2 linked regions of the Microbispora hainanensis genome follow. The protein of the gene in region 2 binds, or shares a complex with, the protein of the main gene of each other region. Links are inferred from orthologs where the notes say so. Each region holds a gene or a part of one and is shown on either strand. Other genes may lie near its edges.

What was found.
Region 1: the proteins of dnaG (region 2) and dnaB are in contact, whole or in part, in a crystal structure (PDB 2R6A), measured with the Geobacillus stearothermophilus proteins. The link is inferred for Microbispora hainanensis from one-to-one orthologs. Residues at the interface, in WP_049624496.1 of Geobacillus stearothermophilus: Lys456, Leu457, Leu458, Pro459, Ala460, Asn463, Ala464, Leu467, Leu535, Leu536, Ile537, Ala538, Gln544, Glu545, Asp548, Tyr549, His552; in WP_033016901.1 of Geobacillus stearothermophilus: Ser13, Glu15, Ala16, Gln18, Glu91, Leu92, Asp94, Ala95, Val96, Pro97, Thr98, Ala99, Ala100, Asn101, Tyr104, Tyr105, Ile108.

Annotation. Positions count from the first base shown.
Region 1 is NZ_CP108086.1:2,108,083-2,122,121, reverse strand. The notes cover bases 1-2,881. They hold dnaB (replicative DNA helicase), read left to right. Parts: upstream 1-697; coding sequence 698-2,065; downstream 2,066-2,881. Other genes in these bases: OHB01_RS09700 (TetR/AcrR family transcriptional regulator C-terminal domain-containing protein), read left to right, coding at 2,798-2,881; OHB01_RS09705 (ester cyclase), read right to left, coding at 2,297-2,722; OHB01_RS09715 (MATE family efflux transporter), read right to left, coding at 1-407. Outside these bases: more of OHB01_RS09700, read left to right, coding at 2,882-3,439; OHB01_RS09695 (PadR family transcriptional regulator), read right to left, coding at 3,666-4,220; OHB01_RS09690 (hypothetical protein), read left to right, coding at 4,299-4,871; OHB01_RS09685 (carotenoid oxygenase family protein), read left to right, coding at 4,885-6,273; OHB01_RS09680 (metallophosphoesterase), read right to left, coding at 6,278-7,012; OHB01_RS09675 (hypothetical protein), read left to right, coding at 7,125-7,286; OHB01_RS09670 (SRPBCC family protein), read right to left, coding at 7,270-7,734; OHB01_RS09665 (helix-turn-helix domain-containing protein), read right to left, coding at 7,819-8,610; OHB01_RS09660 (ABC transporter permease), read right to left, coding at 8,689-9,438; OHB01_RS09655 (ABC transporter ATP-binding protein), read right to left, coding at 9,435-10,310; OHB01_RS09650 (sensor histidine kinase), read left to right, coding at 10,443-11,942; OHB01_RS09645 (response regulator transcription factor), read left to right, coding at 11,933-12,580; dnaN (DNA polymerase III subunit beta), read left to right, coding at 12,649-13,740; OHB01_RS09635 (FadR/GntR family transcriptional regulator), read right to left, coding at 13,765-14,039. UniProt on the Escherichia coli protein: The main replicative DNA helicase, it participates in initiation and elongation during chromosome replication. Travels ahead of the DNA replisome, separating dsDNA into templates for DNA synthesis.
Region 2 is NZ_CP108086.1:4,793,771-4,807,920, forward strand. The notes cover bases 7,479-10,470. They hold dnaG (DNA primase), read left to right. Parts: upstream 7,479-8,010; coding sequence 8,011-9,930; downstream 9,931-10,470. Other genes in these bases: OHB01_RS22455 (M23 family metallopeptidase), read right to left, coding at 7,479-7,863; rpoD (RNA polymerase sigma factor RpoD), read left to right, coding at 10,077-10,470. Outside these bases: ppdK (pyruvate, phosphate dikinase), read left to right, coding at 1-2,126; OHB01_RS22435 (M14 family metallopeptidase), read left to right, coding at 2,277-3,758; OHB01_RS22440 (deoxyguanosinetriphosphate triphosphohydrolase), read left to right, coding at 3,826-5,130; OHB01_RS22445 (LysR family transcriptional regulator), read right to left, coding at 5,182-6,039; OHB01_RS22450 (SDR family oxidoreductase), read left to right, coding at 6,111-6,854; more of OHB01_RS22455, read right to left, coding at 7,015-7,478; more of rpoD, read left to right, coding at 10,471-11,216; OHB01_RS22470 (hypothetical protein), read left to right, coding at 11,428-11,931; OHB01_RS22475 (YtxH domain-containing protein), read right to left, coding at 12,327-12,629; OHB01_RS22485 (DUF3800 domain-containing protein), read left to right, coding at 13,484-14,134. UniProt on the Escherichia coli protein: RNA polymerase that catalyzes the synthesis of short RNA molecules used as primers for DNA polymerase during DNA replication.

The sequences.
Region 1 (14,039 bases), 2.7 Mb from region 2 along the record:
TAGGTGACGGCCTGCGCGGCGAGCTGGCCGGTCGCTCCGAACAGGTGTACGATAAACGGAGCAAGAGGCCAGCACACCACACCGACGGCCAGTCCGATGATCGCGGCCAGCCACAGGCCGTCCATCCCCTGGCGCATCGCCTGCCTGACGTCCCCCGCCCCCAGTCTCCGTGCGACCGCGGCGGTGGTGGCGTACGCGAGGAACACGCACAGCCCGACGAGGGCCGACAGGGCCGCGCTGGCCACGCCGAGAGCGCCGAGCGCTGGATCGGGGAGGTGGCCGACGATGACGGAGTCGGTGAGCAGGAAGAGCGGCTCGGCCACCAGTGCCCCGAATGCCGGGATCGCGAGCCTGAGGATCTCCCTGTCATGGGCACGGCCGTGTCCGGTCCCAGAGGTAAGTGGCATAAGCCTATTTTGCGGCTTACTGAGCCATGCTCGATCGGTATCGAAATCTCCGGTGACTTTCTTTCCTCCACAGGCCGTGGATATCGAAATCCCAGGTGGCGGCGGTCTTCGCCGACGTGGTCACACCGCTGTCCACAGGGTCGTCCCCAGGCTTTTCACATGTCGGGGGAGCGGACTGCACACGTTGTCCACAGGGTTGTCCACTGGTCAAGTTGCCGCCCGGCCCCGGGGTTGGGGAGACTTGCGCACCGGGCTGGGGTTGCTGTGACCGCTGGGCAGGGGGTGTGAGGGTGAGCGTGCTCGACTTCCCGGGGGGACCCGGAGGCTCCGATTCGACGTTCGAGCGGACGCCGCCACACAACATCGAGGCCGAGCAGTCGGTGCTGGGCGGCATGCTGCTGTCCAAGGACGCCATCGCCGACGTCATCGAGGTGCTGCGCGCCGACGACTTCTACCGGCCGGCCCACCAGATCGTCTTCGAGGTGATCACCGACCTGTACGGCCGGGGCGAGCCCGCCGACTCGGTGACCGTCTTCGACGAGTTGCAGAAGCGCGGCGAGGTCGCCCGGGTCGGCGGCGGCGCCTACCTGCACACGCTGACCGCGATCGTGCCCACCGCCGCCAACGCCGGCTACTACGCCAAGATCGTCCGCGAGCAGGCCGTGCTGCGCCGCCTCATCGAGGCCGGCACCCGCATCGTCTCCTACGGCTACGGTGGCCAGGGCGAGGAGGTCGACGACCTGGTCGACCGCGCGCAGGCCGAGATCTACAAGGTCACCGAGCGCCGCACCTCCGAGGACTACCTCCCGCTGTCGGAGATCATGCCGTCGGCCCTCGACGAGATCGAGGCCATCGGCAGCCGCGGCGGCCAGATGGTCGGCGTCCCGACCGGTTTCCAGGATCTCGACGCCCTGACCAACGGCCTCCACCCCGGCCAGATGATCGTCGTGGCCGCCCGCCCGGCGATTGGAAAAAGCACCCTAGGTCTGGATTTCGCCCGATCTGCGGCGATTAAGCATGGGATGACCACGGTCATCTTCTCGCTGGAGATGTCGCGCAACGAGATCACCATGCGTCTGCTGTCCGCCGAGGCGCGGGTGGCGCTGCACACGATGCGCTCGGGCATGATGAGCGACGACGACTGGACGCGGATGGCCCGCCGGATGGGCGAGGTCGCCGAGGCGCCGCTGTTCATCGACGACTCCCCGAACATGTCGATGATGGAGATCCGGGCCAAGTGCCGCCGCCTGAAGCAGCGTCACGACCTGCGCTTCGTGATCGTCGACTATCTCCAGCTCATGAGCTCGCCCAAGAAGACCGAGAGCCGTCAGCAGGAGGTCTCGGAGCTGTCCCGTGCGCTGAAGCTGCTGGCCAAGGAGCTGGAGGTGCCGGTCATCGCGATCTCCCAGCTCAACCGTGGCCCCGAGCAGCGTACGGACAAGCGCCCGCAAGTGTCGGACCTACGTGAATCGGGCTCGATCGAGCAGGACGCCGACATGGTCATCCTGCTGCACCGGGAGGACGCGTACGAACGGGAGTCGCCGCGTGCGGGCGAGGCGGACCTGATCGTGGCCAAGCACCGAAACGGCCCCACGGCCACGGTGACCGTGGCGTTCCAGGGTCACTACAGCCGCTTCGTGGACATGGCGACGCACTAGCTTCCTGATCATTTGTTCGATTTCGTGTTATGTCGTATGGGTCGCGAGGAATCATGACAACCCATCCGGCACCACGACGATCGTCAACGTCAAGGTCTTCGACGGTCTCCGGCTGCTCGACGCCGTCACCCTCCGGGACGGCCTGATCGAGGCCGTGGGCCACGGGCCTGGCACGGACGGCGAGTCGTTCGGCGGCCGGGCCGCGGCGAGCCCCTGACGGCCGTACACAGGTCAGTCGACCTCGGGCCAGTCCCAGCCGAGCTGGAAGAACATGCCCAGGCGGTCGCTCACCGCGCGCATCTCGGAGATCTTCCCCTCCCGCAACGTGAGAATGAAGATCGCCTCGACCGTGAACGAACGGTGGGTGGGCTCCGGCATCCGCGGGTGGGAGCCGGAGTTCACCCCCGTCATCGTCAGCCGCGCGGTCACCCGGTGGCCCTCGCCGATCATCTCCTCGACCTTCAGGTGGAAGGGGTCGAACGCGTCGAGCTGCTGGGCGATCGCGTCGAACGCCGCGCCCGGCTCGTCGGGCTCCCCGTGGATCACCTTGTTGTGGTCGATCACGTCGTCGGTCATGTAGCGGCGCAGGTCGCCCAGCCTCCGGTCGTTGATGGCGTCGAACAGGCCCTGGACGACGGTCTTCGCGGCGGTGCTCATGATTGCTCCCCTTCTTTTCTTACGGCGTAAGAGAACGATATTCTTACGCCGTAAGAGACGTCAAGTGGAGGACCGATGCCGAGAGCGGGACTGTCCAAGGAGAAGGTGCTCGCCGCCGCGCTGGCCCTGGTCGACAGGGAGGGCATCGCGGCGCTGTCGATGCGCAAGCTCGGCGCGGAGCTGGGCGTGGAGGCGATGACGCTCTACTACTACGTGCCGAACAAGGACGCCGTCCTCGACGGGCTGATCGACATGGCGGTCTCGCGGGTAACGGTGGAGCCGGTGGGCCCGTGGCGGGAGTGGCTGCGCGCCTTCGCGGTCGCGATCCGGCGGGAGCTGCTCGCGCACCCCGCCCTGCTGCCGCTGGTCGCCACCCGGCCGGTGCTCGCGCCCGGCGGCCTGGCGACCGTGGAACGGATGGCGGCCGTGCTGCGGGACGAGGGGTTCGGCGCGCTGGAGGGGCTTCGGCTCGTCAACGCGGTGGCGACGTTCGTGGTGGGGCACACGCTGGCCGAGGCCGGAAGCACACCGGGGCACGGCGAACCGGACGTCGCCGGTGTGATGGAGAGCCTCGACCCGGGGGAGTATCCCGTGCTGGCCGAGGCGGTGCGCGCCGGGCTCGGCAGCCCGCAGGACCATCAGGAGCGCTTCGACCGCGCGCTCGACGCCCTGCTCGACGGCCTCGGGCCCGGTGCTCTCCGCAAAGCCTCCCGATAGGCGGCGTCCTCGGGGTGCGGCGCACACGCCACGTCGGGCGCGGACCGGCGGCCCGGTCACCGTCCGGCGCAGGCCGGCAGTCACCCAGGCGGGTCGCCGGGGAGGAGAGCCGAGGCGGTGGGCACGGGATTCCTCGCGAGGGCCGAGGACGGCGCGGGGCCCGGGAAGGCGTCACTCGGCCCCGGGCCCGAGGACGGCTCGGGGATAGCGCCGGGCCCGGAGGTCGTTACTCGGCCCGAGGCCGACCGGCCTTTTCGGGTTCCAGCTCCGCCATCCGCGCGGCGGCCCATTCGGCCCATTCGCGCTGCGCGGCGGTCAGGCGCAGGCCCCACTCCAGCGCGATGTCGCCGTACAGCCGCAGCGCGTCGCCGCCCTGGCCGATGACGAACTCGCGGATGCCGAGGAGCTGGTCGTGCTCGTGGACGGCCCGCTCGGCCAGCCGTTCCAGATAGCCGCGGGCGGCGTCGGCGCCGACCTGGTCGAGGAAGAAGACCCGCAGCAGCATGTCGCTGCGCCGGGACATGGTGGGCGGCACCTCGACCAGCCAGTGGCGTAGCTCGGCCCGGCCCTCCTCGGTGATCTCGTATTCCTTGCGCCCGCGCGGGCCCTCCGCCGCGACCCGCACCAGCCCTTCCTTGGCCAGCCGGCCCAGCTCGGCGTAGAGCTGGCTCTGGGTCGCGGGCCAGACGTTCTCCAGCGACAGTTCGAAGGTCTTCAGCAGGTCGTAGCCGCTGGCGGGCCCGGCCGACAGGAGACCGAGCATGGCATGACGAAGGCTCATGGCTCCGATCGTACATTCCTGTGTTGACATGTCGCTAGTGGAGGTTCTACGTTCGACATGTCACTGATGGAACGTCGAATGAAGGAACCCCCCGTGCTTCGCTACGTCCTCACCTTCCTCCCGTGGATCGCCTTCGCCGTCCTCAGCACGAACGGCGAGGCCAGGCTCGGAGCCACGGCCGCGCTCCTCGTCTCGCTCGTGCTGCTCGCCGCCGACCGCAGGGGCGGGCGCGGCTGGGACGAGCTGGTCATCGAGCTCAGCTCGGGGGTGTTCTTCGCGGGTCTGACGCTGGCCGCGTTCACGATCATGCCGGCGCCCTTCGGCGAGTACGGCCCGGCCGTCTCGGTGGCCTGGCTGGCGCTCACCGCCTGGGGGTCGCTGGCGATCCGCAAGCCGTTCACGCTGGGCATCGCCCGCCGGACGACCCCGGCAGAGGTGCAGGCGACCCCGCTGTTCTACCGGGTCAACGCCGTCATCACCGCTGTGTGGGCGGTGGGCTTCACCCTCAACGCCGTCGGCCTCGCCCTGCTGTTCGCCTTCGCCCCGCACGCCACCGTCGCGATCATCGCGGTGAAGGTCTGCGGCTTCGCGCTCCCCGCGCTGTTCACCATCCGCTACCCCCAGATCGTCCGCGCCCGCTACGCCGCCTGATCGGAGCCCCGCCATGACAACGCAGCCGACCACCACGACACCGACCACCACGACACCGACCACCACGACACAGACGACCACAGAGCCGACGACCATGAAGCCGACCGCCTCCTACCTGACCGGCCGCCTCGCTCCCGTCCCCGACGAGATCGACGCGATCGACCTGCCCGTCGAGGGCACGCTGCCGCCCGAGCTCACCGGCCGCTACTTCCGCAACGGCCCCAACCCCCGCCCCGGGGAGGACGGCGGGCACTGGTTCGTCGGCCACGGCATGATCCACGGCATCCGGCTGCGCGACGGGCGGGCCGAGTGGTACCGCAACCGCTGGGTCCGCACCAAGCGCTTCGCCGGCGCGCCGTACGTGCACGAGCGCGGGGTGGACCTCGCGGCCGTGCCCGCCAACACCCATGTGATCCGGCACGCCGACAAGATCCTCGCGCTCGTGGAGAACGGCCTGCCGTACGAGATGACGCCCGAGCTCGACACGGTCGGCCCCTGCGACTTCGGGGGGAGGCTGGCCACCGCGATGACCGCACACCCGAAGGAGGACCCGATCACCGGGGAGCTGCACTTCTTCGGGTACGGCTGGGCCAAGCCCTACCTCACCTATCACCGGCTGTCGGCCGGCGGCGAGCTGGTGGAGAGCCGGCCGATCGACGTGCCGGGGCCCACCATGGCCCACGACTTCGCGATCACCCGGCACCACGTGGTGTGGCTCGACCTGCCGGTCGTCTTCGACTTCGCCCTGGTGGGCCGGGGCATGCCGTACCGGTGGGACGACGCGTACGGCGCGCGGCTGGGCGTGATGAGCCGCGCCACCGGCGATGTGCGGTGGTTCGACATCGACCCCTGCTACGTCTTCCATGTGGGCAACGCGAGCGAGGACGACCACGGGCGCGTCGTCGTCGACGCGGTGCGCTACTCGCCGGGGGCGTTCTGCGGCTTCTGGCCGACCATCGGCGGCGCGGCCAGCCCGGCCGCCCACACCGGGGGCGCGGCCCTGCACCGCTGGACGCTCGACCCCGCCACCGGCGTCGCGCGCGACGAGCAGCTCGACGACCTGGACGTCGAGTTTCCCACGATCAACGAGACGCGCACCGGCCTGACCAGCCGTTATGTCTACGCGGTCGGCAAGGACGCGATCGTGAAGTACGACACCGCGAACGGCACGAGCCGGGCCCACCAGACGGGCGAGCGCTCGCCGGGCGAGGCCGTGTTCGTCCCCGCGTCGGACGCCGGGGCCGAGGACGAGGGCTGGCTGCTGTCGATCGCGACCACCGAGCACGGTGCCGAGCTGCTGGTGCTCGACGCGTCGGACCTGGCCCGGGTGGCGTCCGTACGGCTGCCGCGCCGGGTGCCGGCCGGGTTCCACGGCTCGTGGATCCCCGACGAGGCTCCGTGAAAGATCAGGGAACCGGGCGATAGTGAGTGGTGATCCGGCCGTCGTCCAGCACGTGGAGGGCGATGGCCGGAGGCAGGTCGTAGTCGAGCGCAGGACGCCCCGATGCCTCGGACGGCAGCAGCGCGGTGCTCACCACTCCCGGCGCGACCAGCAGCGGCAGCCCGGCGAACGTCGTCGCCGCCGCGGTGTGGGCGTGCCCGGCCAGCACCGCGACGACATGCGGGTGGCGGCCCAGCACCTCCGCCAGCCCCTCCGGCCGCCCGAGCCGGATGCCGTCCACGTACGGGATGCCGAGTGCGACGGCCGGGTGGTGCATCCCGACGAAGGCGGGGACGCCGGGTGTGGCGGCGAGCACGGAGTCGAGCCAGGCCAGGGTGTCGTCGTCCAGCGCGCCCTCGGGGCGGCCGGGGATGCTGGAGTCGCACAGCGCGATCGTCGCGTGGGCGAGGTTGAGCGCCTGGTTGACCGGGCGGTCGCCGTCCTGCTCCAGCAGGACCTTGCGGAGGTCGCCGCGGGTGTCGTGGTTGCCCGGGCACAGCACGAGCGGCACGTCGTCACCGGCGATCAGCTCGCGGACGGTCTCGTACTCCTCCACCGCGCCGTGGTCCGCGAGGTCGCCGGTGAGCACGATCGCGTCGGGCCGCAGCGACCGCGCGTAAGTGAGCGCGCGGGCGGCACGCGAGGTGTTCCGCTCGCTTCCATCGATGTGGATGTCACTGACGTGCGCCAGCACGAGCATGTGATACCTCCCGTGCGGAATGGGAACTCCAGCTTCTCACGCAAGGATCGTGTGAGGCAGATCTCACCGAGACCGTGACAGGGCTGTCGCGGCCGGACGCCGGCATCACGGCATGCACGACGACATCGAGCTCACCACCTGCGGCATCATCACCACCGGCGTCGAGGACGTCCCGGAGATCCGGGCCTTCAACGAGGAGCTGGAGCGGCGATCCGCGGCACAGACCCCGATCTGGCGCGGGCGGTCGCAGGAGTCGTTCACGAACCGCGGGTAGACCGCCCGGACAGGCGTTCGGCGAGGATGCGGGCCCTGGCGAGCTGCACCTTCCGCGCCTGGCCCGCCGCGAAGCCGATCACGAGCCACGGCGCGCTCAGGTCGAGCCGGTCGTCCACGCGCGTGCCGCCGTCCTCCGGCGACAGGTCGAAGCGGTAGCCCATCCGCACGCCGCCGGGGCTGTCCACCTGGCCCCGTACGGACAGTCGCTCGGCCGTGCGCTCGGTCAGCAGCGTGACGGCGATGGGGTTGTCGTATTTCAGGCCGAGGAAGCGGAACCGCTCGATCGAGGTGTAACGCACCACCCCCGGCTCCGACCGGTCGACGTCGCGCACGGCCACCACGAGCGGCGACAGGCCGATGTAACTCTCGGGCGTCGTGAGGTGCTCGAAGACCTCCTCCGGCGCGGCGTCCACGTGGAACGTGTTGGTCAGCACCCGTGCGGGCACCCCGGTCTCCTCACCCTGGATCTTGGTTGAGGGAATTGTGGCAGGGCCGTATCGCCGCACGGACGCCGGATGATCTCCGGACGATCACGAAGAGCTGCCATGGAGGAACGCCGCCGTCGCGGGGTCGGCCGGATAGAACGACTCGATGGCCAGCTCGGAGACCGTGATGTCGAGCGGGGTGCCGAAGGTCGCCACGATGCTGAAGAACGACAGCTCCCGCCCGGCCCGCCGCACCCGGAGCGGCACGAGGATGTCCCCGGGGCCGGGCAGCTCCACCTCGGGTTCGGGCTGGTCGCAGGGATATTCGCGCAGTTCGGCGTACAGCTCGGCGAGCCGCGGGTCGGCGGTGAGCGTGATCTGCCGCCGCAGCCGGCCGAGCAGGTGCGCCCGCCACTCGCCCAGGTTGACGATGTGCGGGGCGAGCCCCTCGGGGTGCAGGCTGCCCCGCAGCACGTTGCCCAGCAGGTCGGGGTCGATGCCCTCCGCCAGCAGCCCGATGCCGTCGTTGGCGTCGACGAGGTTCCAGAGCCGGTCCACCACCACGGCGGGAAAGGGATCGTGGGCCGACAACAGCCGCCTGATCGCGTCGTACACCGCCGCCATCTGCGGCGAGGCGAGCGGAGACTCGCCATAGACGGGGGCGTATCCCGCGGCCAGCAGCAGGTGGTTGCGCTCCCGGAGCGGGAGATCGAGGTGCTCGGAGAGGTGGAGCACCATGTCACGGCTCGGCGTGGCCCGGCCGGTCTCCAGGAAGCTGATGTGCCGGGTGGAGATCTCGGCGCGGTTGGACAGGTCGAGCTGGCTCATCCGCCGGTGCTCGCGCCACTGGCGCAAAAGCTCCCCGAACGACCGCTGATAGGGCGTTGCGACGGTCACGCCCTGGACGCTATCCGGTCGCCGATCGGCCCGGCGATTACCTGTGAGGTAGGCGCCGGGCCGTACGGGCCGCATCGGCTACTCCCAGCGGAAGAGCCGGGCGGCGGCGAGACCGGCGGCCAGCGCCCAGCCCGCCAGTACGGCGAGGTGGAGCGGCTGGGGGGCGTGCCCGCCCAGGGTGTCCATCAGCCCCTGCCCGAAGGCGCCCGTGGGGGTGAAGTCGCTGATCCGGCGCAGGACCTCGGGCATCAGCGGCCGGGGCAGCCACATCCCGGCGAGGAACAGCAGGGGGAACATGAGGGCCGCGCCCACCCCCTGCACGACCCGGGAGCTCGGCGCGACGGCGGACAGCAGCAGCCCGATGGCGAGGATGGTGAGCGTGCCGAGGACGAAGACGCCCGCGAACGCCCAGGGCGAGCCCGGCAGCGGCACCCCGATGACCAGGTGGCCCAGCATCAGCGTCAGCGTGGTGGCGATCACGGCCACGACCACGTTGATCAGCAGTTGGGCCGACAGCAGCGCGCTCGGCCGCACCGGCGTGGTGGACAGCCGCCGCAGCACGCCGCGCTCCCGGTAGAGCACCAGGCCGGCCGGCAGCACGCTGAGCCCGAGCGTCACGACCGACAGCAGCACCATCATCGCCGTGAAGGGCGCGTCCACCAGCCGCTGCCCGCCCAGCGAGGGATCCGCCTCGCGGAAGGCGGGGATCGTCGTGCCCAGCGCCAGCAGCAGCCCCACCGGCAGCACGAGCGCGAAGAACACCGCCATCGGCTCGCGGAGGAAGAGCCGGGCCTCCACGGCCGCGAGCTTTCCGAATGCTTTCGTCATGACTCCTCCTGGCCGGTCAGAACGAGGAACGCGTCGTCGAGGGTGGTGCGCTCCATGCGCAGGCCACGCGTACGGGACGGGGGCAGCACGGCGGTGACGGCGCTGAGCAGCTCGCCGGTGCCGGTGACGGTGACCTCCGGGGCGTTCGCGCCGTCGGCGACGGTGACGGACGCCACCTCGGGCAGTGCGCGCAGGGCGTCGACCGGCTCGTCGGTGTGGAAGACCAGGCGCTGCTCGCCGCCGGCGCGGGCGACCAGCCCTTCGGGGGTGTCCACCGCCCGCACCCGTCCCCGGGAGATGACCGCGACCCGGTCGCACAGGCGCTCCACCTCCTCCATGAAGTGGGTCACCAGCAGGATGGTGACGCCGCGCTCCCTGATCCGGGCGATCAGGTCATAGGTCTCGCGGCGGGCGCGCGGGTCGAGGCCGGTGGTGAGCTCGTCGAGTATCGCGATGCGCGGGCTTCCGACCAGCGCGAGCGCGACCGACAGCCGCTGGCGCTGCCCGCCCGACAGCTTCCCGAAGGGCGCGCGGAGGTCGAGGCCGGCCTCCTCGGCCAGGGCCCGCCAGTCGGCCGGCCGGGCGTAGAACGAGGCGTAGAGCGCCAGCGCCTCCCCGACCCGGATCTTGTCGGGCAGCGAGCACTCCTGGAGCTGTACGCCGACCTGTTCCTTCAGGTCCGCGTCCACGGTGACGGTGCCCGCGGTGGGGGTGCGCAGCCCGGCGACGCACTCGACCGTCGTCGTCTTGCCTGCCCCGTTGCGGCCCACGATGCCGAAGACCTCGCCCTCCTTCACGGAGAACGACACGTCCTCGACCGCGACCCGCGTTCCGTACGTCTTGCGGAGGTGGTCCACGGTGATGATTGCCATGGCAAAGACGCTAGGAATCGGACGGTCCGCGGAGAATGCGGCTGTGGACCCGATGGGGGTGCACTTTCCTCCACCCCCATCGTGCGCCTTCGGCCACTGTGCCCACCCGGCGTCAGCGCCCAGACTGGACTCATGGCCGCACCTCGTTCGACCCTCACCGCCCTGGCCCGCAGCACCGCCCTCGCGGGCCTCTCCCTGCTGGGCCTGGCCGCCGGCCTGGCCATGCTGACCGCGGTGCTGCTCACCTTCCTGATCGGCCTGGTGATCGTCTTTCCCCCGGCCGTACGGCTCGCGCGGGCCGTGACCCGGCGGCAGCGCGTGCTGGCCGCCCGCTGGTCGGGCATCGCGATCGACGAGCCGTACCGGCCCGAGCCGCCCCCGCCGGTCCCGCAGGCCGACGGCTGGTATCGCGACGGCCGCACCCTCTACAGGAAGCCCACGATCCCGGCCTTCAACAAGCGGTGGAACTGGATGACCAAGGACCCCGCCACCTGGCGCGACCTCGCCTTCCTGCTCTCCGCGCCGGCGGCCGGCGGTTTCGTGGTCGCCGCACCGCTGCTCGCGGTCGCGTACGGCGTCGCGTGGGCGGCCGGAGGCAACGCGGCGATGGGCGTGGTCTGGATCCTGCTCGCGATGATCGCCGCGCCCTGGTACGCGCCGTGGGCCGTGCGCCTGCACGGCCAGTTCGCCGCAGCCCTGCTGGGGCCGACCGAGAAGGCCAGGCTGGCCCAGCGGGTCAGCCGCCTCGACGCCGCCCGCACCGAGGCGGTCGACTCCCAGGCCGCCGAGCTGCGCCGGATCGAGCGCGATCTGCACGACGGCGCCCAGGCCCGCCTGGTGGCGATCGGCATGACGATCGGCGCGGCCGAGCAACTGCTCGAAAGCGACCCGCAGGCCACCCGGGCGCTGCTCGGCAAGGCGAGGGAGGCGTCGGCGACCGCGTTGCAGGAGATCCGGCGGCTGGTGCGCGGCATCCATCCCCCGGTGCTGGCCGAGCGCGGCCTCGGCGACGCCGTACGCGCCCTCGCCCTGGACAGCCCGCTGCGCGTCCGCGTCACGGTCGACCTGCCCGAGCGCGCCTCCGCGCCGCTGGAGTCGGCGGCGTACTTCGCGGTCAGCGAGCTGCTGGCCAACGCCGCCCGGCACGGCGACGCGACCGAGGCGTGGGTGGACCTGAGCACGCAGGGCCCGGCGCTGCGCGTGACGGTGACCGACGACGGCCACGGCGGTGCGGATCCCGAGCGCGGCACCGGCCTGCGCGGCATCGAGCGCAGGCTCGGGGCGTTCGACGGCGTCCTCGCGGTGAACAGCCCCGTGGGCGGCCCGACCACGGCCGTCATCGAACTGCCCCGGGCGTTCCGGCAGCGGCCGGCGCCGACGACTCCGTGGCGCCTGCTCGGGCGCCTGTGCTGGGTGCTGTGGCCGATCCCGCTGTTCCCGCAGGGGCTGGTCGCGATGGTGTTCAAGCTGGTGGGATCGCCGGTGAAGTCGTGGTTCCTGGCCCTGCACGTGCCCGAGCCCTTCCAGTGGCCGGTCATCGTCGGCATGATTGCGCTCGGCGGCGGCCTGCTGGCCATCGCGCTGGCGTCGACGGTGCGGAACAGGGAAACGGAGAACGGCGCGTGCGTGTAGTGCTGGCCGAAGACCTCCATCTGCTGAGGGAGGGGCTGGTCGCGCTGCTGCGCGCACACGGCTTCGAGGTGGTCGCGGCGGTCGAGTCCGGCCCCGAGCTGCTCGCCGCCCTGGTCGGCGAGCGTCCCGACGTCGCCGTCGTGGACGTACGGCTCCCGCCGACCTTCACCGACGAGGGGCTGCAGGCCGCGCTGGCCGCGCGGCGGCAGGTGCCCGGCCTGCCGGTCCTCGTGCTCTCCCAGCACGTCGAGCAGCTGTACGCCAGGGAGCTGCTGGCCGACGGGTCCGGCGGCGTGGGCTACCTGCTGAAGGACCGGGTGTTCAACGGCGAGCAGTTCGTCGACGCCGTACGCCGGGTCGCGGGCGGCGGGACGGCCATGGACCCCGAGGTGATCGCCCGGCTCCTGGCGAGCAACGCGCGCAACGAACCGCTCGGCCGCCTCACCCCCCGGGAGCGCGAGGTGCTGGAACTCATGGCCGAGGGCAGATCGAACGCCGCGATCGCGCAGCGGCTGTTCCTCAGCGACAGCGCGGTGGGCAAGCACACCGCGAGCATCTTCACCAAGCTGGGCCTCGCGCCCTCCGACGACGACAACCGCCGGGTCCTGGCCGTGCTCGCCTTCCTCAACAGCAAGTAGCGCCGCCGGGATTGTCGGTGCTGCCCGCTACGTTTGGGAGCGAGCTGTGGCACAGGCAGGAGGTCGGGATGAAATTCCAGGTGAACCGCGACGTTCTGGCGGACGCGGTGGCGTGGGCGGCCCGGGTGCTGCCCGCCCGGCCCGCCGTGCCCGTCCTCGCGGGCCTGCTGCTTGAGGCGGGTGACGACCTGCGGGTGTCCGCCTTCGACTACGACGTGTCGGCCCGTGCCGACGTCGAGGCCGATGTCGCCGAGCCGGGGCGGGTGCTGATCCCCGGCAGGGTCCTCGCCGAGATCACCCGCAGCCTGCCCGCCCGGCCTGTCGAGATCGTCAGAAGCGGCTCGGAGGCGGTGCTCACCTGCGGCAGCACGGAGTTCGGCCTGATCACGATGCCCGACGAGGACTTCCCCGTGATCCCGCCGATGCCGCCGAAGGTCGGCGCCGTGGGCGGCGGCGCGTTCGCCACCGCGGTCAACCAGGTGGCCGCCGCCGCGAGCCGCGACGACACGCTGCCCATGCTGACCGGCATCCGCGTTGACATCGAGGGGCCGCGGGTGTCGATGGCCGCGACCGACCGCTACCGCATCGCCGCCGCCGAGTTCCTGTGGCATCCCGAGCGGCAGGACGCGCGGCACGGCGTGGTCGTGCCGGCGCGGGTGCTGGTCGAGGTGGCCCGATCGCTGCGGGGCGGCGAGGTGGCGATCGGCCTGGGCGACAACGTGGCGGGTTTCGAGAGCCAGGGACGCACGACGACCGTGCGGCTGCTGGACGACCAGTTCATCGACTACCGGTCCCGGCTGACCTCCGAGTGGACGAACCACGCCGACGTGGAGGTCGCGCCGTTCGTGGAGGCCGTCAAGCGCGTCGTGCTGGTCGCCGAGCGCAACGCCGCGGTCCGGCTGTCGTTCTCCCAGGGACAGGTGCTGATCCAGGCCGGGGGCGGCGACATCGGCAGGGGCGCGGAGGTCGTCGAGGCCGAGCTGGCGGGCCCGGACATCCAGATCGCCTTCCAGCCCCACTTCCTGCTCGACGGGCTGGCGGGGGTCGAGACCGGGCGGGCGCGCATCCACATGGACTCGCCGACCCGCCCCTCGCTGATCACCGACGAGGGCGAGGACCCCGGCTTCCGCTATCTCGTCATGTCCCTGCGGCTCGGCTGAGCACGCTCGCCGCCGGGCGGGGGCTCAGGAGGGGATGGCGGCGGAGTCGGTGAGGGCGATGAGGATGTGCTCCATGCAGGCGTGACCGGCCCGCTCGGCCGCGGTGGCGTCGCCGGCGACGATCGCGCGCACGATCGCGTCGTGGGGGATGTAGTTCTGCTCCAGGGAGCCGCCGGCCGCCGCGATGCTCGCCCGCAGCGCCGCGGAGAAGTCGATGTAGAGGTCGATCAGCACCCTGTTGTGCGTGGCCTCGACGACGGCCACGTGGAAGGCGAGGTCGGCCTCGACGAACGCGTCGG
Region 2 (14,150 bases):
ACCTCCAGCGGCTGGTCGAGATCTTCAAGGGCATCGTCCGGGAGCGTACGGGCCGCGACTTCCCCGCCTGCCCCCGGGAGCAGATGGACCTCGCCGTAAGGGCGGTCTTCGACTCCTGGAACGCCCCGCGCGCGATCCTCTACCGCCGGCAGGAGCGCATCCCCGCCGACCTCGGCACGGCCGTCAACATCGTCGCCATGGTGTTCGGCAACATGGGCCCCGACTCCGGCACCGGGGTCGCCTTCACCCGCGACCCCGGCTCGGGACGCCAGGGCGTCTACGGCGACTACCTGTGCAACGCGCAGGGCGAGGACGTCGTCGCCGGAATCCGCAACACCGTCCCCCTGCAGGAGCTGGAGAAGATCAACCCGGCGGCCTACCGCGAGCTGCTCGACATCATGGCGACGCTGGAGCGGCACTACCGCGACCTGTGCGACATCGAGTTCACGATCGAGCGCGGCAAGCTGTGGATGCTGCAGACCCGGGTCGGCAAGCGCACGGCCGCAGCCGCCTTCCGCATCGCCACCCAGCTCGTGGACGAGGGCCTGATCGACATGGACGAGGCGGTCACCCGGGTCACCGGCGACCAGCTCGCCCAGCTCATGTTCCCCCGCTTCGCCGCGACGGCCGGCAACCACAGGCTGACCACCGGCATGAACGCCTCGCCCGGCGCCGCCGCGGGCAGGGCCGTCTTCAGCTCCGAGCGGGCCGTCGAGCTGGCCGGGCAGGGCGAGGCGGTCATCCTCGTGCGGCGGGAGACCAACCCCGACGACCTCGCCGGGATGATCGCGGCCCGCGGCGTGCTCACCTCCAGAGGCGGCAAGACCTCCCACGCCGCCGTGGTGGCGCGCGGCATGGGCAAGACCTGCGTGTGCGGGGCCGAGGAGCTGGAGGTCGACCCGCGCGCCCGCCGGTTCACCGCGCCCGGCGGGATCGTCGTCAACGAGGGCGACGTGATCTCCATCGACGGCGGCACCGGTGCCGTCTACCTGGGCGAGGTGCCGGTCACCCCCTCACCGGTCGCCAGGTATTTCGAGGGCGAGCCGGCCGAGGACGAGCTGGTGGAGGCCGTCGACCGGATCATGACCCATGCCGACTCCGTGCGCCGGCTCGCCGTACGGGCCAACGCCGACACCCCCGAGGACGCCGCCCGAGCCCGGCGCTACGGCGCCCAGGGCATCGGGCTGTGCCGTACGGAGCACATGTTCCTGGGGGAGCGGCGGCGGCTCGTCGAAGACCTGATCCTGGCCGCGACGCCCGAGGAGCGGCAGGCGGCGCTCGACGCGCTCGAACCGCTGCAGACCGGCGACTTCACCGGCATCTTCGCGGCCATGCGCGGGCTGCCGGTGACGATCCGGCTGATCGACCCGCCGCTGCACGAGTTCCTGCCCGACCTCACGGACCTGGCCGTGAAGGTGGCCGTCGCGGGAGACGCGGCCGACGACCGCGACCGCAGGCTGCTTGAGGCCGTCAAGCGGCTGCACGAGCAGAACCCGATGCTCGGCCTGCGCGGCGTACGGCTCGGCCTGACGATCCCCGGCCTGTTCGCCATGCAGGTGCGGGCCATCGCCGCGGCGGCCCGGCAGGTGGAGGACGCGCGTGCGGAGATCATGATTCCGCTGGTCGGCGCGGTGCAGGAGCTGGAGATCGTCAAGGAGGAGGCGGAGCGGATCCTCGCCGAGGCTGGCGTGGCGGCGGCGATCGGCACGATGATCGAGGTGCCGAGGGCGGCGCTGACGGCCGGTCAGATCGCCGAGGCCGCGGAGTTCTTCTCGTTCGGCACCAACGACCTCACCCAGATGACGTGGGGCTTCTCCCGCGACGACGTGGAGAGCGCCTTCTTCAGCAGATATCTCGACCTGGGCGTCTTCGGGGTCTCGCCGTTCGAGTCGATCGACCGCGAGGGCGTCGGACGGCTGATGCGAGTCGCGGTCGAGGAGGGCAGGCGCACCCGGCCGGATATCAAGCTCGGCATCTGCGGCGAGCACGGCGGCGACCCCGACTCGGTGCACTTCTGCCACGAGATCGGCCTCGACTACGTCTCCTGCTCCCCGTTCCGCATTCCGGTGGCCCGGCTGGAGGCGGGCCGTGCCGCGCTGACCTGCGCGCAGTCCGACACGAGATGAGGTGAAATTCCATAGAGCATCCGGACTGGTTGTGGAATGACCAGATCGGAGTGCGGGCGGTTCACCGGGTCGTGCGACACGGCCCGGTGGATGTTGAAGCCGGGCGATTGACTGATCACTCTACGTACCTACCGAGAGGGAGGGCGTGGAGTGAGAAGACGTCGCCGTCTGCCGGCGCTGGGGGTCGCCGCGGCGCTGCTGTGCACCCTCGCGACACCGCTCGGAGCGACACCGCTCGGAGCCACACCGCTCGGCGCGGCGCCCGCGGCGTCGGCCGAGCAGGCGGGCCAGGCTCGGCAGGTGGGGCAGGCTCGGCAGGTGGGCCGGGAGCCGTCGCCGTCGCGGCAGTATCAGGTGGACGGCCCGGCGAACGTCGCGCAGCGCAGCGCGGTGGCCCGCACGGGTGCCGCCGTCGACGAGGTGCACGGTCGGAGCATGGTCGTCACCGCGACGCCCCAGGAGGCCGACGCCATCCGCAGGCTCGGGTTCACAGTCACCGAGCTGGTGTCGCCCGCCGAGGACCGTGGGCCGCAGACGTTCGACTTCCCCTCGCGTGACTCCGCCTATCACAACTACGCCGAGCTCAGCGCGCTGGTCGACCAGGTCGTCGCCGCCCATCCCACGATCGCCCGCAGGTTCAGCTACGGCCGCTCGTACGAGGGCCGCGACCTGATGGGCGTCAAGATCAGCGACAACGTGGCCATCGACGAGAACGAGCCGGAGGTGCTGTTCACCGCCCACCAGCACGCGCGCGAGCACCTCACCGTCGAGATGGCGATCTATCTGCTGCGGTTGTTCACCGACAACTACGGCGGCGACGCGCAGATCACCGACCTGGTGAACACGCGGGAGATCTGGATCCTGCCCGACCTCAACCCCGACGGCGGCGAGTACGACATCGCCACCGGCTCCTACCGGTCGTGGCGCAAGAACCGCCAGCCCACCTCCGGGTCCTCCGGCGTGGGCACCGACCTCAACCGCAACTGGGCCTACCGGTGGGGCTGCTGCGGCGGCTCCTCCGGCACCCCGTCGAGCGAGACCTACCGCGGCTCGGCCGCCGAGTCGGCCCCGGAGGTCAGGGCGGCGGCCGACTTCGTGCGCAGCCGCGTGGTCGGCGGCGTCCAGCAGATCAAGGCGGCCATCGACTGGCACACCTACAGCGAGCTGGTGCTCTGGCCGTACGGGTACACGACGGCCGACACCGCCCCGGGCATGACGCAGGACGACCGGGACGCGCACGCCGCACTCGGCCGGCGCATGGCGGCCACCAACGGCTACACCGCCGAGCAGTCGAGCGACCTCTACATCACCGACGGCTCCATCGACGACTGGATGTGGGGCACGTACAAGATCTTCACGTACACGTTCGAGATGTATCCCCGGGGGAGCAACCCCGGCTTCTACCCGCCCGACGAGGTGATCGACCGAGAGACCTCCCGCAACCGGGCGGCCGCGCTGCTGCTCGTCCAGAACGCCGACTGCGTCTACCGGGTCATCGGCAAGGAGTCCGCCTACTGCGGCACCGTCGACGGGCAGCTCACCGGCGTCCCCGGGCGGCGCCGACGCGCATCACCCGTGGCCGCTTACCGGGCAAGGGGGCAATCTCCCATCGGACTACTGGATCTGTCGTGAAACCGGACCTTCGCGGGTACGCTCCATTCCCCGCAGCCACGGGGTTTGCCACAAGGAAGGAGGACGCATGGCCCGCTACGACGAGCACGACCAGGCACGGTGGGTGCCGGAACCGCCCGGCAACCCCGAGCGCGGCGCGTTCGAGCGGGACCGGGCACGCGTGCTCCACAGCGCCTCGCTCCGCAGGCTCGCCGCCAAGACGCAGGTGGTGACCCCCGCCGACTGCACCGGCCTGCACAGTCCCCGCACCCGGCTGACCCACTCCCTCGAATGCGCGCAGATCGGCCGCGAGATGGGCAAGGTGCTCGGCTGCGACCCCGACCTCGTGGAGACCGCCTGTCTCGCCCACGACCTCGGCCATCCCCCGTTCGGCCACAACGGCGAGGCAGCACTCGACGAGCTGGCCGCGCCGTGCGGCGGGTTCCAGGGCAACGCGCAGAACCTGCGCCTGCTGACCCGGCTGGAGGCCAAGGTCCTCACCGAGGACGGCCGCAGCGCCGGGCTCAACCTCACCCGGGCCGCGCTCGACTCGGTCTGCAAGTATCCCTGGGCCGGGTCCTCCTGCCGGATCCCCGGGGTCCCGCTCGCCGACGAGGGCAGGCCCTACTGCGTCTACCCCGACGACCTGGCGGTCTTCCTGTGGGCGCGGGAGGGGGCGCCCGACTACGCGGTCGGCTTCGAGGCGCAGGTCATGGACTGGGCCGACGACGTCGCCTACTCGGTGCACGATCTGGAGGACGCGCTGACGTGCGGTCACGTCACGATGGCGGCCCTGCGCGACCCGGAGGAGCGGCTGGAGGTGTGCCGCCTGACGAGGGAGTGGTACGCGCCCGACGCCGCCCTGGAGGAGCTGTCGGAGACCTTCGCCCGGCTGCTCGCCGAGCCGCTGTGGCCGTCCGCGTTCGACGCCGGGCTCGCCGACCTCGCCGCGCTCAAGCGGCTCACCAGCGCCCTCATCGGCCGGCTGTGCCGCTCCGCCCAGGACGCCACCCGGGAGGCGTACGGCTGCCGCCCCGCGCCGGGCGGCAGGAGCGGCCGGAGCCGGTACGACGCGGACCTGGTGGTGCCGCGGACGACCCGCCTGGAGTGCGCGCTGCTCAAGGGAGTGACGGCCCGCTACGTGATGTCCAGGGAGGACCACCACGCCGTCCAGGCCCGCCAGCGCGAGATCATCGCCGAGCTGGGCGACCTCGTCCTGCGTGGCGCCCCGGCGACCCTGGAGCCCGCGCTGCGCCAGCAGTTCGAGCAGGCCGCCGACGACGCGGGACGGCTGCGCGCGGTGGTCGACCAGATCGCCTCGCTGACCGACGCCTCCGCCATGGGCTGGCACCGCCGCCTGTCGGCGGGCGCCCACAGCCTCAGGGCAGGCTGACCCCTGCCCGAGCCGTCCCCGGGCCGACGCGTGGGGATCACCGTGTCCGGCTCAGGGCCGTCCGGCCCGCCGCGCCACCTCCGCCGCCGTACGCACGAAGGCGGCCAGCGCGCGCGACCGCGCGTCCTGCGGCCAGGCCAGGACCAGCGTCGTCGGCGGCGCGTCGGGCACGGGCACGCCGACGAGGTCGTGACGCAGGTTCCCCCGGATCGACCGGGGGACGACCGCCACGGCCCGGCCGAGCGCCACAAGATGCATGAGCTGGCCGCTCTCGACGATGCCGAAGGAGCCCCCGGCGATGTCCTCGGGCCACCGCGGCAGCGGCTCGCCGTCGAGATCCGCCATCGACAGCTCCGCGCGGCCGGCGAGCCGGTGCCCCCGGGGGAGCACCGCCACCTGGCTTTCCACCAGGAGCTCCTCGACCGCCAGGCCGGTCAGATCCTCGCGCGGCGCGTGCAGCAGGGCGGCGTCGGCCCGGCCGTCCCGCACCATCGCCCCTCGCTCCCGGGCGCTGAAGACGATGTCGACGGGCAGCGCGCCCGGCGTGGCCGCGTACGCCGCGAGGATCTCCGGCAGCAGGTCGGCGTCCCCGCCCGGTTTGGCGGCGAGCACGAGCGAGGGCGTGTCGCGGCCGGCCCGCCGGGTCCTGCGTACGGCCGCCGACACCGCGGCGAGCGCGGCGTGGCCCTCCCGCAGCAGCGTCTCGCCCGCTTCGGTCAGCTCCACCGTGCGGTGGTCGCGCTCCAGCAGCCGCACCCCGAGGCGGCGTTCGAGCCGCTGGATCGCCCGCGACAGCGGCGGTTGCGCGATGCCGAGCCGCTGGGCCGCCCGCCCGAAGTGCAGCTCCTCTGCCACCGCCACGAAATAGGTCAGCTCCCGCGTCTCCACGGTGTCGTCACCGGCGGTCATACCGCGAGGGTATCGCCCGTGACCGAGACGGTGTTGGGCACCGGGAGGGACGGGATGGTGGGCTTGCCTCCATGAACGGCACTGACACCATCGCCCTGGTCACGGGCGCGAACAAGGGAATCGGACACGAGATCGCCAGGCAGCTCGGCGAGCTCGGCATGACCGTGCTGCTCGGGGCGCGCGATCCGGGGCGCCGGGACGAGGCGACCGCGAAGCTGCGGGCGGAGGGCCTGGAGGTCCACCCCCTGACGATCGACGTCACCGACGAGGAGGGCGTGCGGGCGGCGGCGCAACAGGTGGGGGAGCGGTTCGGCCGTCTCGACGTGCTCGTCAACAACGCCGGCATTTCCGGCGGCGCCCGGCAGACGCCCGGCTCGGTCGACCTCGGTGCGGTGCGCGAGGTGTTCGAGACCAACGTGTTCGGCGTCATCCGGGTGACCGACGCGATGCTGCCGCTGCTGCGGCGGTCGCCGGCCGGGCGGATCGTCAACGTGAGCAGCGGCACGGCGTCGATGACGCACATGACCGACCCCGATCACTACTTCGCCCGGAGGCAGACCGTCGCGGGCTACCCGCCGTCGAAGGCCGCGCTGAACATGCTCACCATCCAGTACGCCAAGGAGCTGCGGCCGCTCGGCATCCTGGTCAACGCCATCGCCCCCGGGGCGTGCGACACCGACTTCGCCAGGGACCTCGGCATGTCCCTGCCGCGTACGGCGGCGCAGGGCGCGGCGGTCGCGGTCACGCTCGCGACGCTCGGCGCCGACGGACCGTCGGGCGGGTTCTTCGCCGAGGACGGCCCGGTGCCCTGGTGACCGTCCTCGTCCCGCGGGCGGGGCCGTGTGCGACGACCCCGCCCGCCGCGACGGTCATCCGCGTGCGAAGCCCGCCGCCCCGCTCCCTCGGCGGCACGGCCGGTCCGGCCGTCCGTCACGAGGCCCGGAAGCGGTTCTCCGCGGCGCGGGGCCCGCTCGTCTAGAGCGGGATGACCACGACGTCGTCGTCACCGCCACCGCCGCGGTTCTTCTTCTTTTTCTTCGTGGGCGGCTTGGTCTCCTCGGGGACGGGCGTGACCTGCTTGGAGGTGCACAGTTGCGTGCAGGGCGGGGTCTCGCCCATCTTCTTGCGCAGCGTGAGCATGGCCTTGCGCGGCGAGACGGTGCGGTTGCCGTCGTCCCAGGCGTCCAGGAAGGGCCACGGCGGCACCACGCCCCGCCGTATCCACCAATACTGGGGCGCGACCGGCCACGACATGGCGAAGTAGAGGTTGCTCGCGGTGTCGCGCGCGTTGCCCGTGTTGCCCACCCGGCCGAGCAACTGCCCGGCCTTGACCTTGGTGCCCGGCGTGACGCTCTCCTCCACGGAGTCGAGGTGGCCGCCGAGGTACAGCACGCCGTCCTCGCCCTTGATCGTGACGAACCGGCCCTCGCGGTCGGGGCCGCGGTCGGTGGAGGGCGACCAGAGGTTCCTGAGGTTGACCTCCTGGACCACCCCGTCGACCGGCGACACGAACGCGCAGCCCTTGGCCGCCCAGATGATCGTCTTGGGCAGCACGAGCAGCTTGCGGGAGTACGACACCCTGCAGCCCTTGATGGGGAAGGCGTACGTGTAGGGAGACACCTTCGGCGGCGGGACCCGCACCGGCTCGTCGCCGGGCGGAGGCACGATGTGGCCGGGCTGGGCGTCGTCCATGGCGGCCGTGATGCCGTTTCCCTGCGGCGGCGTGGGCGGCAGCGTGCTCACTCCCGCGACCCCGGCGGGCGCTCCGCAGGACGCCGCGACGAACGCGGCGCCGGCGAGGGCGGCCAGTCTCCCCGATCGCATGATCTCCACCTGGTCGACGTTACCGAACCTTTCCTTTCTAACGGACCAAGCCGCACATCACGACCGGTTCCGAAAAGTCGTGACATGTCCTCGGCCATCCGTGGTGGGGCGCCCGGGCTGTCGGGGGCAGGCTCTAGACTCGCGAGCGTGGCAGGGCGAAGCGGTCGGATCAGTGACGAGGACATCGCGCTCGTGCGGGAGCGCTCGCCGATCGCCGACGTCGTCGGCGAGCACATCCAGCTCCGCAACGCGGGCGGAGGCAACCTCAAGGGGCTGTGCCCCTTCCACGACGAGAAGTCTCCATCCTTCAACGTCACCCCGGCCCGGGGCTACTACTACTGCTTCGGCTGCGCCGAGGGCGGCGACGTCATCACGTTCGTCCGCAAGATCGAGAACCTGACGTTCACCGAGGCGGTCGAGCGGCTCGCCCAGCGCGCCGGCATCCAGCTCCGCTACGAGCAGGGCGGCTACGTGCCCGGCCGCGAGCAGGGCGAGCGGCTGCGGCTCATCGAGGCGCACCGCGCCGCCGCCGAGTTCTACGCCGAACGGCTGTCCGCCCCCGAGGCGGCGCCCGGCCGGCGCTTCCTGTCCGAGCGCGGCTTCGAGCGGGCCGACGCGGAGCACTTCGGCGTCGGCTACGCCCCCAACGAGTGGGAGGCGCTGTCGCGGCACCTCATGGGCCGCGGGTTCACCTCCCAGGAGCTGATCAAGGGCGGGCTGGCCCGCGAGGGCAGGCGCGGCCCCGTCGACCGGTTCCGCGGCCGGCTGATCTGGCCGATCCGCGACATCACCGGCGACGTCATCGGGTTCGGCGCGCGCAAGCTGCTCGACTCCGACGACGGTCCCAAATACCTGAACACCCCCGAGAGCCCGATCTACCACAAGAGCTCGGTGCTCTACGGCGTCGACCTCGCCAAGCGGGAGATCGCCAAGAGGTCGCAGGCCGTCATCGTGGAGGGCTACACCGACGTCATGGCCTGCCATCTGGCGGGTGTGCCGACCGCGGTGGCCACCTGCGGCACCTCCTTCGGGGAGGACCACATCAAGGTGCTGCGCCGGCTGCTGCTCGACCAGGCCGAGTTCCGGGGTGAGGTGATCTTCACCTTCGACGGCGACTCGGCGGGACAGAAGGCCGCCCTGCGCGCGTTCCAGGACGAGCAGAAGTTCGTCACGCAGACCTTCGTCGCCGTGCAGCCCGACGGCCTCGACCCCTGCGACCTGCGGGTCAAGCAGGGCGACGCCGCCGTGCGCGACCTGATCGCCAGCCGCGAGCCGCTGTTCGCCTTCGCGATCCGCAGCACCCTGTCGCGCTACGACCTCAACACCAACGAGGGACGCCTGGCCGCGCTCGACGCCGCCGCGCCCATCGTGGCCTCGATCAAGGACCCCGGGCTGCGCAAGACCTACGTGGTCGACCTCGACCGCTGGCTCGGCTTCATCGACGAGGGCTTCGTCATCCAGCGCGTACAGCAGGTCGTTGGGCGGGCGCAGGAGGGCGGCCACGCTCCCGGACGCCGGCAGGCGGCGCGTGGGGCCGCGCCCGCGCGGCCCGCCCCGGCACGCCAGGAGCCCCTGGACCCCGCGGTCCGCCTGGAGGCGGAGGCGCTCAAGCTCGCCGTCCAGCGGCCCGCGCTGCTCGGACCGGAGTTCGACGCGCTCGGCGCGGCGACGTTCACCCTGCCCGAGCATGTCGCGCTCTACGAGCTCATCGTGGCGGCGGGCGGGACCGTCGCCGGGGGGCCCGGCGGACGCGAGTGGGTCGACCGGCTGCTGGAGCAGGCCGACGCCGCGGCGCCCGGCGAAACCGGCGTCGATCTGAGGTCGCTCGTCACCCGGTTCGCCGTCGAGGCCGTGCGCGCCGACGTCAACATCGAGGAGCGGTACGGCGCGGCCGTCCTGGCCAAGATCCAGGAGGTCGCGGTCGGCCGGGCCATCGCCCAGGTGAAGTCCCGGCTGCAGCGGCTCAACCCGGTCGAGGAGCAGCAGGAGTACAACCGGCTGTTCGGCGAACTCGTGGCGCTGGAACAGCAGCGACGCGTGTTGCGAGAACGCGCCAGCGGGGCCTGAATAAACGTCCCTTTCCAGATCTCACAGTCGCCAAACATATGTTTTGATCTCGATTCGGTATTGACTTCCGCCTTACCTTGGGTGACAAAAATAGGCCTGCCATTTAGTGGTGCCTTTCCTGCACACTGTGTTGCGTGGGTGCATCGGTGCTGCCAAGCAGGCCGCCATCGGTAGACCAGGTGGCGGACCTCGTCGCGAAGGGAAGGGAACGCGGGAGCGTCACGGTTGACGACGTGGCCGCCGCGCTCGACCGATCCGAGCTTCCCGCCGACGCGCTGGAGCGCGTCGTGCGGATGCTCGCCGAGAACGGGGTTGAGGTCCTCGAGCCGCAAGGCGACGAGGAGCCCAGCAAGCCGGACGAGGAGGATCTCGGCAAACGCGCTCCGACCAGCGACCTGGTCAGGATCTATCTCAGAGAGATCGGCAGGGTTCCGCTGCTCACCGCCGAGGAGGAGGTGGAGCTCGCCAAGGCCATCGAGGCCGGTCTGTTCGCGGAGGACAAGCTCTGCGAGAGCCCGGCCGCCAGGTTCGCCCGGCCGGAGCTGGAAGACCTGGTCTGGGAGGGCGTCCGCGCCAAGCAGCGCCTCATCGAGGCCAACCTCAGGCTCGTGGTCTCCATCGCCAAGCGCTATGTCGGCCGCGGAATGCTGTTCCTGGATCTCATTCAGGAAGGCAATCTCGGTCTCATCCGGGCGGTCGAGAAATTCGACTACACCAAGGGATACAAGTTCTCGACGTACGCGACCTGGTGGATTCGCCAAGCGATCACCCGGGCGATCGCCGACCAGGCGAGAACGATCCGGATTCCCGTGCACATGGTCGAAACGATCAATAAATTGGTCCGCGTGCAGCGGCAGCTCCACCAGGATCTCGGCCGGGAGCCCGCCCCCGAGGAGATCGCCGCCGAGATGGACCTCCCGATCGACCGCGTGGTGGAGATCCAGCGCATCGCGCAGGAGCCGGTCTCGCTCCAGGCGCCCATCGGCGAGGAGGACTCCGACCTCGGCGACTTCATCGAGGACGCCGACGCGGTGGTGCCGATGGAGGCCGCGGCCTTCATCATGCTGCAGGACCAGCTCGACGACATCCTGGCCACGTTGTCGGAGCGCGAGCAGCGGATCATCCAGCTCCGCTTCGGGCTCTCCGACGGTCACCCCCGCACGCTGGAGGAGGTCGGCCGGGAGTTCGGCGTCACGCGTGAGCGCATCCGCCAGATCGAGTCCAAGACGCTGGCCAAGCTGCGCCACCCCACCCGCGCCCAGATGCTCCGGGACTACCTGGACTGACGGCACGACCGCGAACGAGCGCCTCCCGCCCCCGGGGAGGCGCTCGTCGCCGTTTTATGCCCCCGATTCGGCGCTGGGTGGCTCTCCTGAGCGCGAAGCGGCTCGCGTACGGTCCCCCGGGGCTCCCGGGTGCGGAGCCGTACGACAGGAGGGACGGGGCGCCGGATAGCCTCGGGGGTGTTAACGGTCGTCGTACGCTGGCGGTGCTCCCTTGACCTATCAGAAGCCCTCGTTGTCCCGCCTGTTCGGCTCCCGGCTGCCCCGTGAGGCCCGTGCGGCCCTCGCTTTGGAGCGTGGCGAGCGTCCCGTCAGCCACGCGGTGACGCCGGGGGGCGGCCACATCGTCGCCACCACTCTTGCCCTGCACCTGCCGGACGGGCCGCGCCTGCCGTGGCACCTGATGGACAGGGCCGTGTGGGACGAGGAGGGCGTGACGGTCACGATGACGGACGGGGCCGTCCACCGGGCCCTCCTGACCGAGCCGGGCAGGCTGCCGGAGACGATCCGCGAGCGGGTGACCTCGACGATCGTCGCGAGCCGCCACGTCACCATCGACGGCCGCGGGGGAGTGCGCCTGGTCGCCCGGCGGATCCCCGGCTACGACACCCCGCGCTGGGAGTTCATCTTCGACCCCGGGCTCGATTCCGACGACCCGGGCCTGCGCGCCCATGCCGAACAGGCGCTCGAAGAGGTGCGGCGCAGCCTCGGCGTCTGACGCCGCCGGAGCCGGGAGACCTTGCCATGCTCGGCTCGGCGACGCATCGGGTGCGCGGCGTCGGCGGCGTGCTCTACGGCGCGGGCCGTGCGTGCGGAAGGGGCCCACGGCGTTGCGCCGGCGTGCGGAAGGAGCCTACGGCGTGGGCCGTGCGGTATGGGGTCTACGGAGCGGGCCGTGCGCGCGGAAAGGGCCTTGCACGCGTGCTCACGGTGCGGCACGTGCGGAAGGGGCCTACAGCGCGGCATGCGGGTCGCGGGAGGGCCTCACGGCGCGCGCTCGCGCCCTGGAGAGGCGGGGGACAGGCGACGGGCCTCCGGGGCCCGCAACGGGGCCCGTCGTCCGTTCCTGAGGCCCGCAGGCCGTGGTCAGGGCATGGTCTGCCGGGGGACGGTTCAGGGGATCTGGTCGGAGCCGGCGGGCCAGCCGGTGGCCGTCCCGACCCGGTCGTTCCTGTCGGCCTGCTCCCAGGTCTCCGTTCGCCTCAGGAACGGCACCTTGTCGCTCGCGAGGTCCTTGGCCTTGCCCGCCACCTTCGACGCCTGGGCGCCGACCAGCCCGGCGGCTTCCTGGACTGTGGGGCTGTCCGCGAACCGCTGCGCGAAACGCTTGATCTGCTCGTAGCGCTCACGCCCGGCCCGCGTGCCGAGGACGTAGCCGATGGCCAGCCCGGTGGCGAACATCGCCTTGTATCGCATCTTCCACCTCCGCGCTCGTGTTCCCCGGCCCCCTACCCCGAGGGCCTGTCTCTATCCAACCGCAGCCGTCCCGGCCCCGCCCGGGTGGGCTCCGGGGCCGTCCCGGCGCTCTTTGCCGTACGCCGATCAAGACCCGACGACTCGCGGACGGATTCGATGTGACAGGCACCCCCAGGAGTGCGCTAATCTAGTTCCGCGCCGCAAGGAAAGCCGAAAGGCCGGAACGAGCGGAGCAGGCAGTACCAGCAGTACACAGCACGATCCCGTGTAGCTCAATCGGCAGAGCAGCCGGCTGTTAACCGGCAGGTTATAGGTTCGAGTCCTATCGCGGGAGCCATTCACCCGGGGCGGTGGTCACAGACCACCGCCCCGGGTTGTTTGTGTAGGCGCTTGGTCGGTGCCTCGCCCGTGACGGCGCACCCCTCACGGCCATTCACCTCGCACCTGCCGCAGGCCGCCGCGCCCTGTCGGCACGACCCCGAACGGACCCGTCTGCGCGCCCGGACGAGTTCTGGCCATCGATCCCGGATCACCCTGTCCGAGGCCGCCGCCTGCCGCCTGGGCGGCCAGACTGCGTACGGCTTGGCGGTGATGCCGGAAACCCGCCGCATCGCCCACATACAGGCCGTGGGCGGCCTCCTCGATCTGAGGGCGTCTCAAGGGAAGCCTGCCGTCCGAGCCGCCACTTGCCGCACCTTGCCCCGCGGCGGGAGGCGTGCAGCGCCAGACCGGCCACACGTTCCGTGCGGATCTCGCAATGAGGTGCAGGCTGGGTGATTGCTGATAGTGAGATAGCGGTCCTGCCTATGTGCTAGGAAGATTTCCGCTGTTCTATTGCTTGTGTGAGGCTCGATATGGCGGAAATCTATATGTATGTCGACGAAACGGGCGACCTGGGAGTCCCGGGAATACCTGGCGTGAGTCGCTATTTCGGATTCGGTACGGCTGTGTTCCGGGGTGATCACGGCGAGCAGATCTGGCAAGGGTTGAGGCTTCGCTGCGACTTGGAGCGACGCGGGGTCAACCTGCCTAGAGGGCTTCATGCGAAGAATGACTCGCAATTCACCCGAGACGAAGTCTTCGACTTGATCGGGCAGCAGAGACCGCGCCTTGATGCGACATTCCTGTGCAAGGCCAAGGCGCATCCAGCAGTGCGGGACCGCCAGCAGTGGCTCTACAAGCTCGCCTGGCACTCTCACTTCAGGCATGTCGTGTGTCAGATCAGCGCGCCGGGCGACACCCTCTACGTGATCGCCGCCAGCCTGACGACGAGTCGTAAGCTCATAAACGCCAGCGAGGCGCTGAAGGATGTATGTCACCGATTCGCCGCTGATCGGGAAATCGTCCTGTGTGTCTGGGATGCGCAGAGCGCCTGGGGAATCCAAGTTGCGGACTACAGCCTGTGGGCGATTCAACGCGTTCTCGAAGAACGGCCGTGTAAATGGTTCGAGAGCCACGTTGAACCGCAGCTCCACTCGTTGATGACCCCCTGGGGCACCGCATGAATGAGGTCGGCTATCC